DNA from 2 places in the Mycetohabitans sp. B46 genome. Region 2 is predicted to be linked to the other one. Evidence: predicted binding sites of a transcription regulator. Region 2 holds the regulator's gene; the other holds the start of a gene.

Region 1 (6,461 bases), on a different contig from region 2:
GCTTTGACCGGACTGCTGGGCCAGTATGGCACGTCTGCGACGCCACGCTGTCGCACACCGTGCTGGCGATGCGCATTGTGGGTACACCGTCGCCGATGATCTCGTCCCCGCTTTTGCTCCGATACCCGTCGGTGGACAAACACCAGCGCGCGAGCGCGCGAAGCGCGAGCGGATTCATCTCGCCTTTTGGATGGCTACCTGCCAAATATGCGACGAAGCGCCCGCCGAACGGGTTCGTCAACGCTTCGGATAGAAGATGCGAGCGCACGGAGTTATCGGTACACAAGAAGAGAATGGGGTAGCGCTTGTCATTCATGGTCGGGCGTCAGCAGCAGGCAGATTTCACCGGCACGCCGACTGGTTTGCCGCCAATAGAGGCGCAGCAAACGGAAGCGCTGGCGTTTGAGTCGCTCGCTGGCGTGGCACGGGACCCGCCGAAAGGCGGGATGTCGGCAAGGATCGAGTATGTCTCCTATGCGATGCCCTGCGGATCGCCCCCCAGTATTTATTGGAGCGTGCGTAGCAGCAGGCGTCTCCGATTTGCTCGTCAACGGACAGCGCGGTATCGCGGAGGCGATCGTGCATCTGCGCACGCTCGGCTTCGCTTTTGGCCTGCCCGCCTAAATGATCGAATCTCAATGCCGCGCCGCGCTGTGAAACGTCGACATTCACCTGCGGAGCGCCGAGCAACCATTTAGCGTAGTCGGGCTGCTTGACCGTGGGTTCGCTCGCGAATAGCTTCGAGTAAAATCGGATGCTCGCCGCCAGCGCTTCGACGCAGGTAGGGATAGGCAAACGTTTCACGATGCTTTTTCCTTTGTCGGCTTGCAACTGGCGGCATGGATGGGCGAACAGGGATGGCCGCCGCAACAATTGTCGGTCAGGAATGCCAACAGATCGTTCATGGCCGGATAGTTGGCTGAATAGATCATGTAGCGCCCGCGCTGCTCGACCGTGACGAGATTGGCGTAGGTCAACTCTTTCATATGAAAAGACAGTGACGACGGTGCAAGGCCGAGATGTTCCGCAATTTGGCCAGCGGGTACCCCGCTTGGGCCGGCTTCGACGAGGAATCGGAAGGCGGCTAGTCGGGATTCCTGGGCTAGCGCGCTAAGTGCGCGCACGACAATGTTCATTTCCATATTTCAATGATAGTCGAAATAAAAAAGAAAAAACGATCGACTGAAGATTTTCTGCTCTAGCGACATCGCGGGTGAGGTTGGGTCGTGGAGACGCAGTGGTAGTGCTGAGTGCTTCGGCAGGGCAACTTGGAGGCGCTAGTCTGGCTTTGATTGACCGTGCTCGACCTTGGCTTTGCGGTTTGCGAGTCGCGTAGCGCTTTGATTCATAACAATGAACTGCACGCCGCTAAAGTTTCGAAGGCAATGCTTGGGTGGTGGGAGAGGGATGCGCGGTGCTTAGCGTCGAGCAAGGGGCGCGACGCATTTGGCAAATGGCCTGAACGGGCGTCTTGGCCTTCAGCGAAGGGTATGGGATGGCGCCGGATAGGAGACGTCGTCTCATATCGACTTGCAGCGGCAAAAAAAGGCCTAGCATCACTGCTAAGCCCTGGATTTTCTTGGTGGCGAATCAGGGACTCGAACCCCGGACCTGCGGATTATGATTCCGTCGCTCTAACCGACTGAGCTAATTCGCCTAAAGAACCCCGGATTATGGGCATACCGAGACGAGTTGTCAACGATTTTCGCGTTTTCTGTCGTGAGCCCATGAGTTGTCCGGGTTTATAGCACGTAATGTGTCCGGTTTTTGGGTGTCATATGGAGCCACCTGTAAGCCGGGTACGTTGGTGACAGGAAACCCGGAAGATGAGACGCGAAGGGGGCGACAGCGACGGGCAGGACAAGCGACTCACCTGGCAGGACAAGCGATTCCCGCAGGCCGAGGCGGCACGGCTATTGGGGCTTGCGAGCACACGTTTCGGCGGCAGATGGGGCGCTACGAGGCCGATGGCCTGCGCGGGTTGATCGACAAGCGACTAGATCAGGTTTCGCACAAGCGCGCACCGGTCGGCAGCCACTGTTTCCATACGCCTAAAGCCGGCGAAAAGGCCGATGCGAACACAGTGGCGCAGTTCGGCCGAGCGCTGGCGCAACGGGGTATCGAGTACATTGGAGCACATTGCGGCCTATGGGTCGCAGGCTCATGGGTGTTCAGAGCGGGCCTTCGGTCCGCACTAGCAGCGCTTACCCCGCGAGTTGGCCAAGGCTGGCATCACCGACATGCAGCAAGCCAGCGCCTACCTGGCGCAGTGCTACATGCCGCGTCACAATGCTGAGTCCGCCGTGCCGGCCGCTGAGCCGGGCAGCGCCTTCGCGCCCTATATCGGCAACGGCTTAGTAGACATTTATGCGAACACCACGAGCGCGTCATGGGCAACGACAACTGCGTGATGTTCGGGCGGCGGCTCAAATTGCAGAGTCCAGCTAAGCGCACACGGGCTCACTACGGCAAGCAGCGTGTGCGGGTGCCTCGCTATGTGGATGGCGCGCTGAACCCGCTCATGCGTGGCAGTTCGAGATCGAGAATCCGCAGATCGAACGATTGCATCGACAGGGCAATGTCGGCCTCTATCCCTGTCTTGACGTAACCGACCGCATAGCCCGATTGGCGGAGTGCTCGGATCAGACCATCCGCAAGTATGCTGTCATCATTCGGCAATGAGAATGCGCACGGGCGTGTTTTAGGGTCGGCAGCGCAAACCTGTCCCCCTTTCCGGCGTCTCCTTGTCGTGCATATTGCAACGACACGCGGTGTCCAGCGCAATGTGCAACGATTCTTCTACCCCGAGGGCGTGGCACGCAGCGCGACCAGGCATGCTAGTTGCGAGAAGGATGGATGTATTTCGCGCTTGCAAACAACACTGTTTTTTTATACAGTATCTGGAGCCGCGCATTGGCGCGGGCAGCGGTTTCATCCGGGGATGACCGGCATGGCCGCGATGCGAGGCGTGCCGCTTCGGCAACAGACTGCCGCTCATCATAGCAAAGGACGATTCATGGAAGAAAGCAAGAAAGGCTCAACTGGACTGACTGCGGAGAAGAGCAAGGCACTGGCTGCCGCGCTGTCGCAGATCGAGAAGCAGTTCGGCAAGGGGTCGATCATGCGGCTTGGCCATGGCGAGGCAGTCGAGGACATTCAAGTCGTATCGACTGGCTCACTCGGCCTGGACATCGCGCTAGGCGTTGGTGGGCTGCCGCGTGGCCGTGTCGTCGAGATCTACGGGCCGGAATCGTCCGGCAAGACGACGCTCACGCTGCAGGTGATCGCCGAGATGCAGAAAATCGGCGGCACCTGCGCGTTCATCGACGCGGAGCACGCGCTCGATGTCCAGTACGCGTCCAAGCTGGGCGTCAATGCGTCGGAACTACTGATTTCTCAGCCTGATACTGGCGAGCAAGCACTGGAAATCGCCGATGCACTCGTGCGCTCGGGGTCGATCGACATGATCGTCATCGACTCGGTGGCCGCGCTCGTGCCGAAGGCCGAAATCGAAGGTGAAATGGGCGATTCACTGCCCGGCCTGCAGGCGCGGCTGATGTCGCAGGCGCTGCGCAAGCTGACCGGCACAATCAAGCGGACCAATTGCCTAGTCATTTTCATTAACCAGATTCGCATGAAGATCGGTGTGATGTTCGGCAATCCGGAAACTACCACCGGAGGTAATGCGTTGAAGTTTTACGCGTCGGTTCGGCTCGATATCCGTCGGATCGGCTCGATCAAGAAGAACGACGAAGTCATCGGTAACGAAACGCGGGTTAAGGTGGTCAAAAACAAAGTGTCGCCACCGTTCCGCGAGGCGATTTTCGACATCTTGTATGGTGAGGGGATTTCGCGACACGGTGAAATCATCGATCTTGGCGTCCAGGCGAAGATCGTCGAGAAGGCGGGTGCCTGGTATAGCTACAACGGTGAGAAGATTGGCCAGGGCAAGGACAATGCGCGAGAGTTCCTGCGCGAGAATCCGGATCTTGCGCGCGAGATCGAAAATCGCGTCCGCGAGTCGCTCGGTGTCGTAGCGATGCCGGCCGGCGCGGTGGTTGCCGAGGGCGGACAAGCGTAACGCGAAGTGCACGTGAAGTGCCCACGCCCCGCGCCAAGCCTGAAGGGGCGCGCGTTGAGATATTTGTCGCGCCGGGATTACAGTCGTGCCGAACTGGCTGCGAAGCTCAAGCGCGACGCCCAGGAAGGCGACAATATCGAGCCGATTCTCGATGCACTCGAGCGAGACGGCTGGCTGTCTGATAGTCGGTTTGCCGAAAGTGTCGTGCATCGCCGTGCGTCCCGCTTCGGCGCGGCCCGGATCGTCGGTGAATTGAAGCGGCACGCGTTGCATGGCGACCTGCTGGACGACATCAGCAATCAATTACAGGAAACCGAATGGGAGCGGGCGAAAGCGGTGTGGCAAAAGAAATTTCAGGGCCATGTCGCGCAGTCGCCAGCCGAGCGTGCCAAGCAAGCGCGTTTCCTGGCCGCCCGCGGCTTTTCCCGCGCGGTGGTGGCGCGCCTCGTCAGCGGGATCGACGACGAAGCCGGCGATGAATGACGGTCCGCGTAGACTGCGTCGTGCTACGTGGGATGTTGTGCTTCGCCTATGCGTTCGGGCGATGAAGCGCGTTCCAGGGCGCGCGCGGGTGTCGGCAGGCCGTCGGACCGGTATGCTAAAATCGCTGGGTTTTCCATCCGGCCGCAACCCTTTCCATGCCGCTCCCTCCCTCTGCTCCTCGTTGGGCGCGTCATCGCCGTGCGATTGACGTGCAAGCGTTCGAGCGTGAAGACGGCCTGTGGGACATCAAAGCATGCCTGACCGATCGTAACGCGCGTGATACGCAACTCGCAACCGGCGTTAAGCCGATCGGGCTACCTATCCACGAACTTCGACTGCGGGTGACGATCGATCGCCAGATAAATGTCGTCGATGCGCAGTCGCCGGCGGCGAAATGGGTTTCTTATTCGGGGCATGGCGAAGACGCTAATCCAAGCGATTGCGCATTGATTGGGTTGGACCTGCGTCGTGGGCTCCGGCATGCCGTCACTAAGCGTCTTGGTGAGGCGGTGGGCTGCACGCATCTGACCGATTTGCGCGTGCTATCGTCGAGCGCAGCCATTCAAGCTTGCGTCGGCGAGGCGTCGCAGACAGGCACGTCAGACACGGACGCAGCTGGCGATGCGATGCTGTCTCGGCTTGATCGCTGCCACGCGTTGAAGCTTGACGGCCCGTGGTCACGCAATGCTATCCGAGCTGGTATGGCCACGCGCCGCGTGAAGTCCGCGCCGCATCGTGCGCGAAGCCGCGCCAAGCGCCACATACAGCGATATTCATTCCAACTCTCAGACTGAAGGGAATCACGCATGAAGATTCACGAGTACCAGGGTAAAGAGATCCTGCGGAAATTCGGGGTCACGGTGCCGCGCGGCCAGCCCGCGTTTTCGGTAGATGAAGCCGTCAAGGTGGCCGAGGAGCTTGGCGGCCCGGTCTGGGTGGTGAAGGCCCAGATCCATGCTGGTGGCCGTGGCAAGGGTGGTGGCGTCAAGGTCGCGAAATCGCTGGATCAGGTGCGTGAGTATTCGAACCAGATCCTCGGCATGCAGCTCAAGACGCACCAGACTGGCCCCGAAGGGCAAAAGGTCAACCGGCTGTTGATCGAAGAAGGCGCAGACATCAAGAAGGAACTGTATGTCGGTCTCGTCGTCGACCGCATTTCGCAAAAGGTTGTGCTGATGGCCTCCAGCGAAGGCGGCATGGACATCGAGGAAGTGGCCGCGAAGACGCCCGAGTTGATCCACAAGGTTGCGGTCGATCCGGCTAAGGGCTTGCAGGACGCTGAAGCAGACGAGATCGCCAAAAAAATCGGCGTACCGGATGCATCGCTCGCGCAGGCCCGTGCGAACCTGCACGGACTGTACAAGGCATTCTGGGAAACGGATGCATCGCTGGCTGAAATCAACCCGTTGATCCTGACCGGCGACGGCAAGGTAATCGCGTTGGATGCAAAGTTCAACTTCGATTCGAACGCGCTGTTCCGTCACGTGGAGATCGTTGCCTACCGTGATCTCGACGAAGAGGATCCGGCCGAAATCGAGGCGTCGAAGTTCGATCTCGCCTACATCTCCCTGGATGGCAACATCGGCTGTCTGGTCAACGGCGCCGGCCTGGCGATGGCAACGATGGATACGATCAAGTTGTTCGGTGGCGAACCGGCGAACTTCCTCGATGTCGGCGGTGGTGCGACGACCGAGAAGGTGACCGAAGCGTTCAAGCTGATGCTGAAGAACCCGAACCTGAAGGCCATCCTTGTCAACATCTTCGGCGGGATCATGCGTTGCGATGTGATCGCCGAGGGCGTGATCGCGGCATCGAAGGCGGTGCACCTGCAAGTCCCGCTGGTCGTGCGGATGAAGGGCACCAACGAGGACCTCGGCAAGAAGATGCTCGCCGACTC
Region 2 (6,461 bases):
ATTCGTTGTAGAGAATTTCCACGTGCAAGGGCATCGTGTTGGTCTGCCCGCGAATGTGGCCAGAAACCACCGAAACTGCACCAAACTCGCCCATGGCGCGGGCGTTGCACAAGATCACGCCGTACAATAGGCCCCACTTGACGTTGGGCAGCGTCACGCGACGAAAGATCTGCCAGCCGGAGGCGCCCAGCACGCGGGCCGCTTCCTCCTCGTCGGCGCCCTGCGCCTGCATGAGCGGAATCAATTCGCGCGCGACAAATGGAAACGTGACAAACACCGTCGCCAGCACGATGCCCGGCACCGCGAAGATGATCTGCACGTTGCGATCTTGTAGCCACGGACCAAACCAGCCTTGCGCGCCGAACATCAGCACGTAGATCAGCCCGGAGATCACCGGCGACACCGAAAATGGCAAGTCGATCAGCGTGGTCAGCAGACTCTTGCCGCGGAACTCGAACTTTGCGATCGCCCATGACGCGCATAAGCCGAATACAACGTTCAGCGGCACAGCGATCACCGCCGTGATCCCTGTCAGCTTGATCGCCGACAGCGCATCCGCGTCGATCAAGGCGTCTAGATAGGCCCCTACGCCGTTGGCTAACGCCTGATAGAACACCGCGGCCAGTGGCAACACCGGGAACAGGCCAAGAAAAAGCAGCGCGATTGCAGTCAGCGCCCACCGTACCGCACGCGGCTCGGTCGTCGCGTCCACATGCGGTGCCCGCTTTGGCTGTACGCTAGCGCCGATTGCGACCGCCGATTGAGTGGCTTGCTGACTCATCGCCCCTCTCCAGCCGTGACCACGGACGGTGCGAGGCCGAGTGGCGGCGCGCGGTGCGTACTAGACGTGCGCCGCTGCAGCCCCCATTGCAGCGCGTTGATCGCCAGCAGCAGCACGAATGATACGAGCAGCATCACGACGGCCAGTGCCGCCGCTCCCGCATAGTCGTACTGCTCCAGCTTCGTGATGATCAACAAAGATGTGATTTCAGACTTCATTGGCATATTGCCCGCAATAAAAATCACCGAGCCATATTCGCCGAGCGCACGCGCGAACGCGAGCGCAAAACCTGTCAGCAGCGCGGGCAGCAACGACGGCAGGACCACGCGGAGAAAGGTCAGCCAGCACGTCGCACCGAGGCAGGCAGCGGCCTCCTCCTGCTCACGCTCGAAGTCCTCCAGCACCGGCTGAACGGTGCGGACCACGAACGGCAAGCCAATGAAGGTCAGCGCGACCAGCACCCCGAGCGGCGTGAACGCCACCTTGATGCCGAGCGCAGCGAGCAGCGAGCCGACCCAGCCGTTACCCGAATAGACGGCGGCCAGCGCAATGCCGGCGACCGCGGTGGGCAAAGCAAACGGCAGATCGATCACCGCATCGACGAGCCGCTTGAACGGAAACTCATACCGCGCCAGCACCCATGCTATGAGAAAGCCGAATACCGCATTGAGCAGCGCGGCGCCCAGCGACGCGCAGAACGTGAGCCGGTACGAGGCCAGCACGCGCGGCGACGCGACGGCACGCGCAAACTCGGGCCACGTCAATGTCGTCGTCTTCAAGAAAGTCGCGGCGAGCGGGACCAGCACCACTAGGCCCAAGTACGCCACCGTGATACCGAGCGTGACACCGAACCCGGGCAACGCACTGGGCTGGCGAAAATAAAAACGACTCATGCCTGCTACTCGCCTCCAAGCATCGCTCGCGCCAGACCCAGGGGATCCGGGCTCAGCTTACGCCGGCGGCCCTCTCAGGCCGCGGACCCCCGCCTGGCAGCCATCGTCGGCTTACTGTGGCTGATAAATCGAATCGAATACTCCACCGTCGGCAAAATGTACTTTTTGAGCCTTCGCCCATCCGCCGAATGTATCGTTGACCGTGTACAACTTGAGCTTCGGGAACTGCCGGATCAGCGCTTCGGGCACCTTGTTCGAGCGCGGCCGATAGAAGTGCTTCGCCGCGATCTGCTGGCTCTGCTCGGTGTACAGGAAGTTCAGATAAGCCTGCGCGAGCTTGCGCGTGCCGCGTCGGTCCACCACCTTGTCGACCCACGCGACCGGCGGTTCGGCCAGAATGCTAACCGATGGCATGACGATCTCAAATTTGTCGGGCCCGAACTTTTTGAGCGACAGAAATGCCTCGTTTTCCCAGCCGACCAGCACGTCGCCGATGCCGCGCTGCACGAAGCTGGTAGTCGCGCCCCGCGCGCCTGAATCGAGCACACCGACATTCCTGTACAGCTTTGCGACGAACTCACGCGCTTGTTGCTCACTGCCACCCGGCTGGTGCAACGCGTACGCCCATGCGGCCAGATAGTTCCAGCGCGCGCCACCGGAGGTCTTTGGGTTCGGCGTGACGATGGACACACCCGGCTTGACTAGATCGTCCCAGTCCTTGATCCGTTTCGGATTGCCCTTGCGCACAACGAACACGAGGTCCGGCAAGCGTTTTTGCCAATCCGCGTCAATCCACCCCTGCTTGGCGATCGCGTCGATATCGTAGGCCAGCGCCAACGTGACGACGTCCGCCTGCAAGCCATCGATGACCGAGCGCGCCTGCGCGCCCGAGCCGCCGTGCGACTGCCTGAACGATACGGTCTCGCCGGTCTTGGCCTTCCATTCCTTTGCGAACGCCTGATTCATGTCCTGGTACAACTCCCGCGTCGGGTCGTACGACACATTGAGTAGCGTCCTATCCGCGACGGCCGCGCCACTGGCCACGAGGCCGCCCGTCAGCACCCATGCCGCGGCCAGTCGCCGCCACACTGATGCACTGGCGCGCTGCCGCGCCCGCCCCGTTACCTGTTCGCTCATTTGGATGCCCGTGGATGTCGTGAGGACCGGCCAAGTCTAACGAACGCATTTCATTATCAAAAATAATCGTTCCTTATGCTTTTATATTCAAAAGTCGTAAGACACCGGACGACGCGCCAACAACTTATGCCACGAGCGAACGGACAGTGCGTTCAAAACGGACAGCGCGTTCAAGTAGCACTTGAAATACTGTGAATACTGTATAAAAATACAGGGACCTGTTCATCCATACAGTAACCTCATGACTAAACTCACCACCCGTCAGCAGCAGGTCTACGACTTGATCCGCCGCGCGATTGAGCGCACCGGCTTTCCGCCGACGCGCGCCGAGATCGCTGCAGAACTCGGCTTCAGCTCGGCCAACTCGGCCGAAGAGCACTTGCGCGCGCTGGCGCGCAAAGGGGTGATCGAACTGGCGGCGGGAGCATCACGCGGGATCCGGTTGCTGTCAACGGAAGACGAACCGCACCCGTACACGCTGCCACATCCAGCGGTCATGCAGTTGTCGCTGCCGCTGGTCGGTCGTGTCGCGGCCGGCAGTCCCATCCTGGCTCAGGAGCATATCGCGCAGCATTACGCATGCGATCCAGCGCTGTTTGCAAGCCGGCCCGACTATCTTCTGAAAGTGCGCGGGATGTCGATGCGCGACGCGGGCATCTTCGACGGAGACCTGCTGGCCGTACAGAAACAGCACGACGTGCAAGAAGGCCAGATTGTGGTGGCGCGGCTGGGCGACGACGTGACGGTCAAGCGCTTCCATCGGCTGGTAAATGGCATCGAATTGATCGCGGAAAATCCGGATTACGAGAACATCATCGTGAGCCCGGGACAAGAAGATTTTGAACTGGAAGGCATCGCGGTCGGCTTGATCCGTCCTAATGCGTACTAAATACCGATATGGAGAAACCGATGAAACGACTTGCCCGCCTGTTTCCGTTACGCGCGTTCGGGCGCCTGCGTCATCTGCGAAGCCTCGTGCCATGCGGTGCATCGTCTCACCCCGCCACTTCGTTCGGTCTGCTGATGGGCGGCGCGACGCTGGCACAGCGCCCGACCGCACCCACGCACGATGGCGTGGCACACGTCGTGCGGGAGTACATGGAATTGCCATCCTGCCTACCAGCTTTCGCACGCGTGCCGCTGCGCCACAGCGTACCTCAGAGTGAACCGGCCCGTCGCCGCCCATGGCGGGAGGACGATCCGGTGCGCGTCTATCGCAGTGCGTCGCGCGTGGTGCTAGTGGGCCATATCGATGCGGTTTGCAGCATGATCGACCGGTATATCGCGGCAGAGGAGATTGGGGTTGCCCACGGTTTGCTGGATTAATTTACTCGCGCTACAACTGCGCATATGACATCGACCTCATTCAAGCGTCTTGTCGCCGCAGGGGTGGCGCTGGCTAGCGTGGTGGCAGGCATGCTCAGCTACGCGTCGCCTTATATCGTCCTGCACCGCCTGGAGCAGGCAGCCGATGCGCGCGACGCCGAGACGGTCAATCGATACGTTGACTACCCTGCATTGCGCGCCAGCCTGAAACAGGAACTCAATGCACGAATCAGGCGCGCGGTCAGCGCGCATATCGATGATTCGCCGCTGGCGCAGGCAGTCGCCAGTGTCGGCACGATGGTCGGTTCCGCATTGATTGCGCCCATTGTCGAAGTTTATGCGACGCCAGACGGCGTAGCCGCGTTACTGGCCGGCATGCCTCCACGCGATGTGGCGAGCGACACGGCACCGCCGGGCCCGGTGCGGGCTCCGCAAGCCGGTGCGACACGCGGCACAGCCGTGTCGGCTACCTCGGGCTCCGCCGGTTCCAGTGCACCAAGCGGCCAGCAGCCCCCGGCCGGCACATCCGTAAGCGGCGGCGCTCAAGTGAGCGCCGGCTATCGCGGCATCAACGAGTTCGTGGTCCGATACCGCGCTGGTCCGAAGGAGCCGCCGTATGCGGCGATTTTTCACCGCACCGGCGTCTTCGGCTGGCAACTTGTCGGGGTCAAATTCAATGGTTCATGATGCGGGCCATTGTGACACGCGGCAGGCCCTATACAAGCCCACCCCGTAGCGCGATGAGTCGGGCCCTTTCCGTAGCTGCGGCGGTGGATAACTCGGCGCCATCCGCTTTGCCCGCGCTCGAGACAGCAACCAGAATGTTGCAGCGAGCGCGGTCCAGCAACTGCATATTCTTTGGGCCCCTCCACCAGCGGGCCAAAGCCGGTGCGCACACGATGGGTGACCACGACGCGGTCCGTCTGCACATGCGACGCGCACTGAGCCATTTCGTCGATCGGCTTGCCCAACGCGAAATGGCCATGCACGCTCAGGCTCCGTTCTTTGAGCCAATCCCCCCCTTCCTGCAGGATGTTTCGCGCCGCCTGCTAAAACTTGCCCACACGCCACGTCGGTCATCAGGCCCGCACTTTGCCCAATGCTCGAGCGCATGTTCACGACGGCCAGTACATGCGTCTGCGCGCTGAAAGTGCATTTTCGACCGCCGGAATCCACAAAAATGCGGGAAAACGCGAATCCAGGAATTGATTACCATGATCGACCTCTATGCCGGCTCTTTCCCCGATGCCCGAACACAAAATTGAATTTACCGGCGTCAAAAAAGCCTATACAAATAAGGCGATCGTCAATGCTCTGTCGTTTATTGCCAAAAAAGGCGGTGCTACGGGTTACTGAGATCAAACAGCGTCGGCAAGATGACCACGTTGCGTATGTTGCTCGACATGGCATCGTCGAATGCCGGCACCATTCACGATCTCGGCGGGCCCGTGCGTGCAAGGGGTGGTGTGCCGCAACTTAGCGCTCTCGATCCGGACTTCCCGTCATCAAAAATCTGCACATGCTTAGCGATACTTCGTCATTCTGGCGCGCACGGCTAATGCGCGAGCGCCCTCGCTGCTCAAATTCGCATGGCTCGAAAAAGGCTCACTCCCGTGTCACGGGCGGCATGAAACGGCGCCTGACGCTGGCGCGCGCATTGATCAACGACCTCGACCTACTCGTGAGAAACGCACTCACAACCGGCCGGACCCACAGGCGCGTCATCTGGTCTGGCGAGCGCCACTAATTAGCACTGCGCAGGCGGCAGCGCTCAAGGGTGGGTTCGAGCAACAAAATCTCATGCGCATGTTGCTCTGGCGGTGCCTCACGCACTAAAGCACCCGGCAGATAGCCGTAACGCGCTGCCTAGTTGAAGGTTCGGCGATGCAGCGCAATCGAGCCAGTCATCGGCCATATGAAAGCAGACAGCAAGCTCTACCAAAACTGGCTCAAAGGTACGCTGGGCGATGCCATCATGCGGTCCTGTGCGGCGCCGGCCACAAACTACGGACGACCCTGCGCAAGCTGTGGCTTTTCTACGCCCTGATCCTTGGTGCTCTGCTCAGAAGTAAGGTCAGCTTGACTGCAACGTGGTGGTAATATAGATTGAGTTTGTTATTCTTAATAGCATTATTCATTGTCATGTTGTACTTTCCGCTTTGAATCAATATACATTAGGTGGATGATGCAAAAAAATTTAGCTCTGTTAAACCAGATCAAGGCAGAGATAAAGCAACCAGATCTCCCCTCTGATCAGCTCGCCAATGAAGTTTTAGGTACTGATTCAGTGGTACCTGGCGTTCAAGCCGTTCAGCGCTTTTTTT

The links. Region 2 encodes LexA, which represses DNA repair genes until DNA is damaged. Its sites were predicted from a motif close to ACTGTATNNNNATACAGT; they were not measured.
Region 1: recA (recombinase RecA) is a predicted target of LexA. The motif match lies at 2,881-2,898, and genes of this name have one in related genera.

What each region holds. Positions count from the first base shown of each region.
Region 1 is NZ_JADBGL010000001.1:89,760-96,220, reverse strand. Features, by position in the region: gene IHE30_RS00470 (hypothetical protein) at 1-268, opposite strand, end outside; partial or broken gene IHE30_RS00465 (ArsI/CadI family heavy metal resistance metalloenzyme) at 326-804, opposite strand; gene IHE30_RS00460 (ArsR/SmtB family transcription factor) at 801-1,142, opposite strand; tRNA gene IHE30_RS00455 (tRNA-Met) at 1,581-1,657, opposite strand; partial or broken gene IHE30_RS00450 (response regulator) at 2,515-2,692, opposite strand; gene recA (recombinase RecA) at 3,017-4,081, shown strand; gene recX (recombination regulator RecX) at 4,136-4,564, shown strand; gene IHE30_RS00435 (DUF2889 domain-containing protein) at 4,720-5,358, shown strand; gene sucC (ADP-forming succinate--CoA ligase subunit beta) at 5,371-6,461, shown strand, end outside.
Region 2 is NZ_JADBGL010000014.1:32,197-38,657, reverse strand. Features, by position in the region: gene cysW (sulfate ABC transporter permease subunit CysW) at 1-781, opposite strand, end outside; gene cysT (sulfate ABC transporter permease subunit CysT) at 778-1,674, opposite strand; gene IHE30_RS13560 (sulfate ABC transporter substrate-binding protein) at 1,786-2,811, opposite strand; gene lexA (transcriptional repressor LexA) at 3,053-3,700, shown strand; gene IHE30_RS13550 (hypothetical protein) at 3,721-4,137, shown strand; gene IHE30_RS13545 (DUF2939 domain-containing protein) at 4,162-4,824, shown strand; partial or broken gene IHE30_RS13540 (universal stress protein) at 4,853-5,280, opposite strand; gene IHE30_RS13535 (hypothetical protein) at 5,365-5,493, shown strand; partial or broken gene IHE30_RS13525 (IS5/IS1182 family transposase) at 6,014-6,237, shown strand; gene IHE30_RS13520 (hypothetical protein) at 6,320-6,461, shown strand, end outside.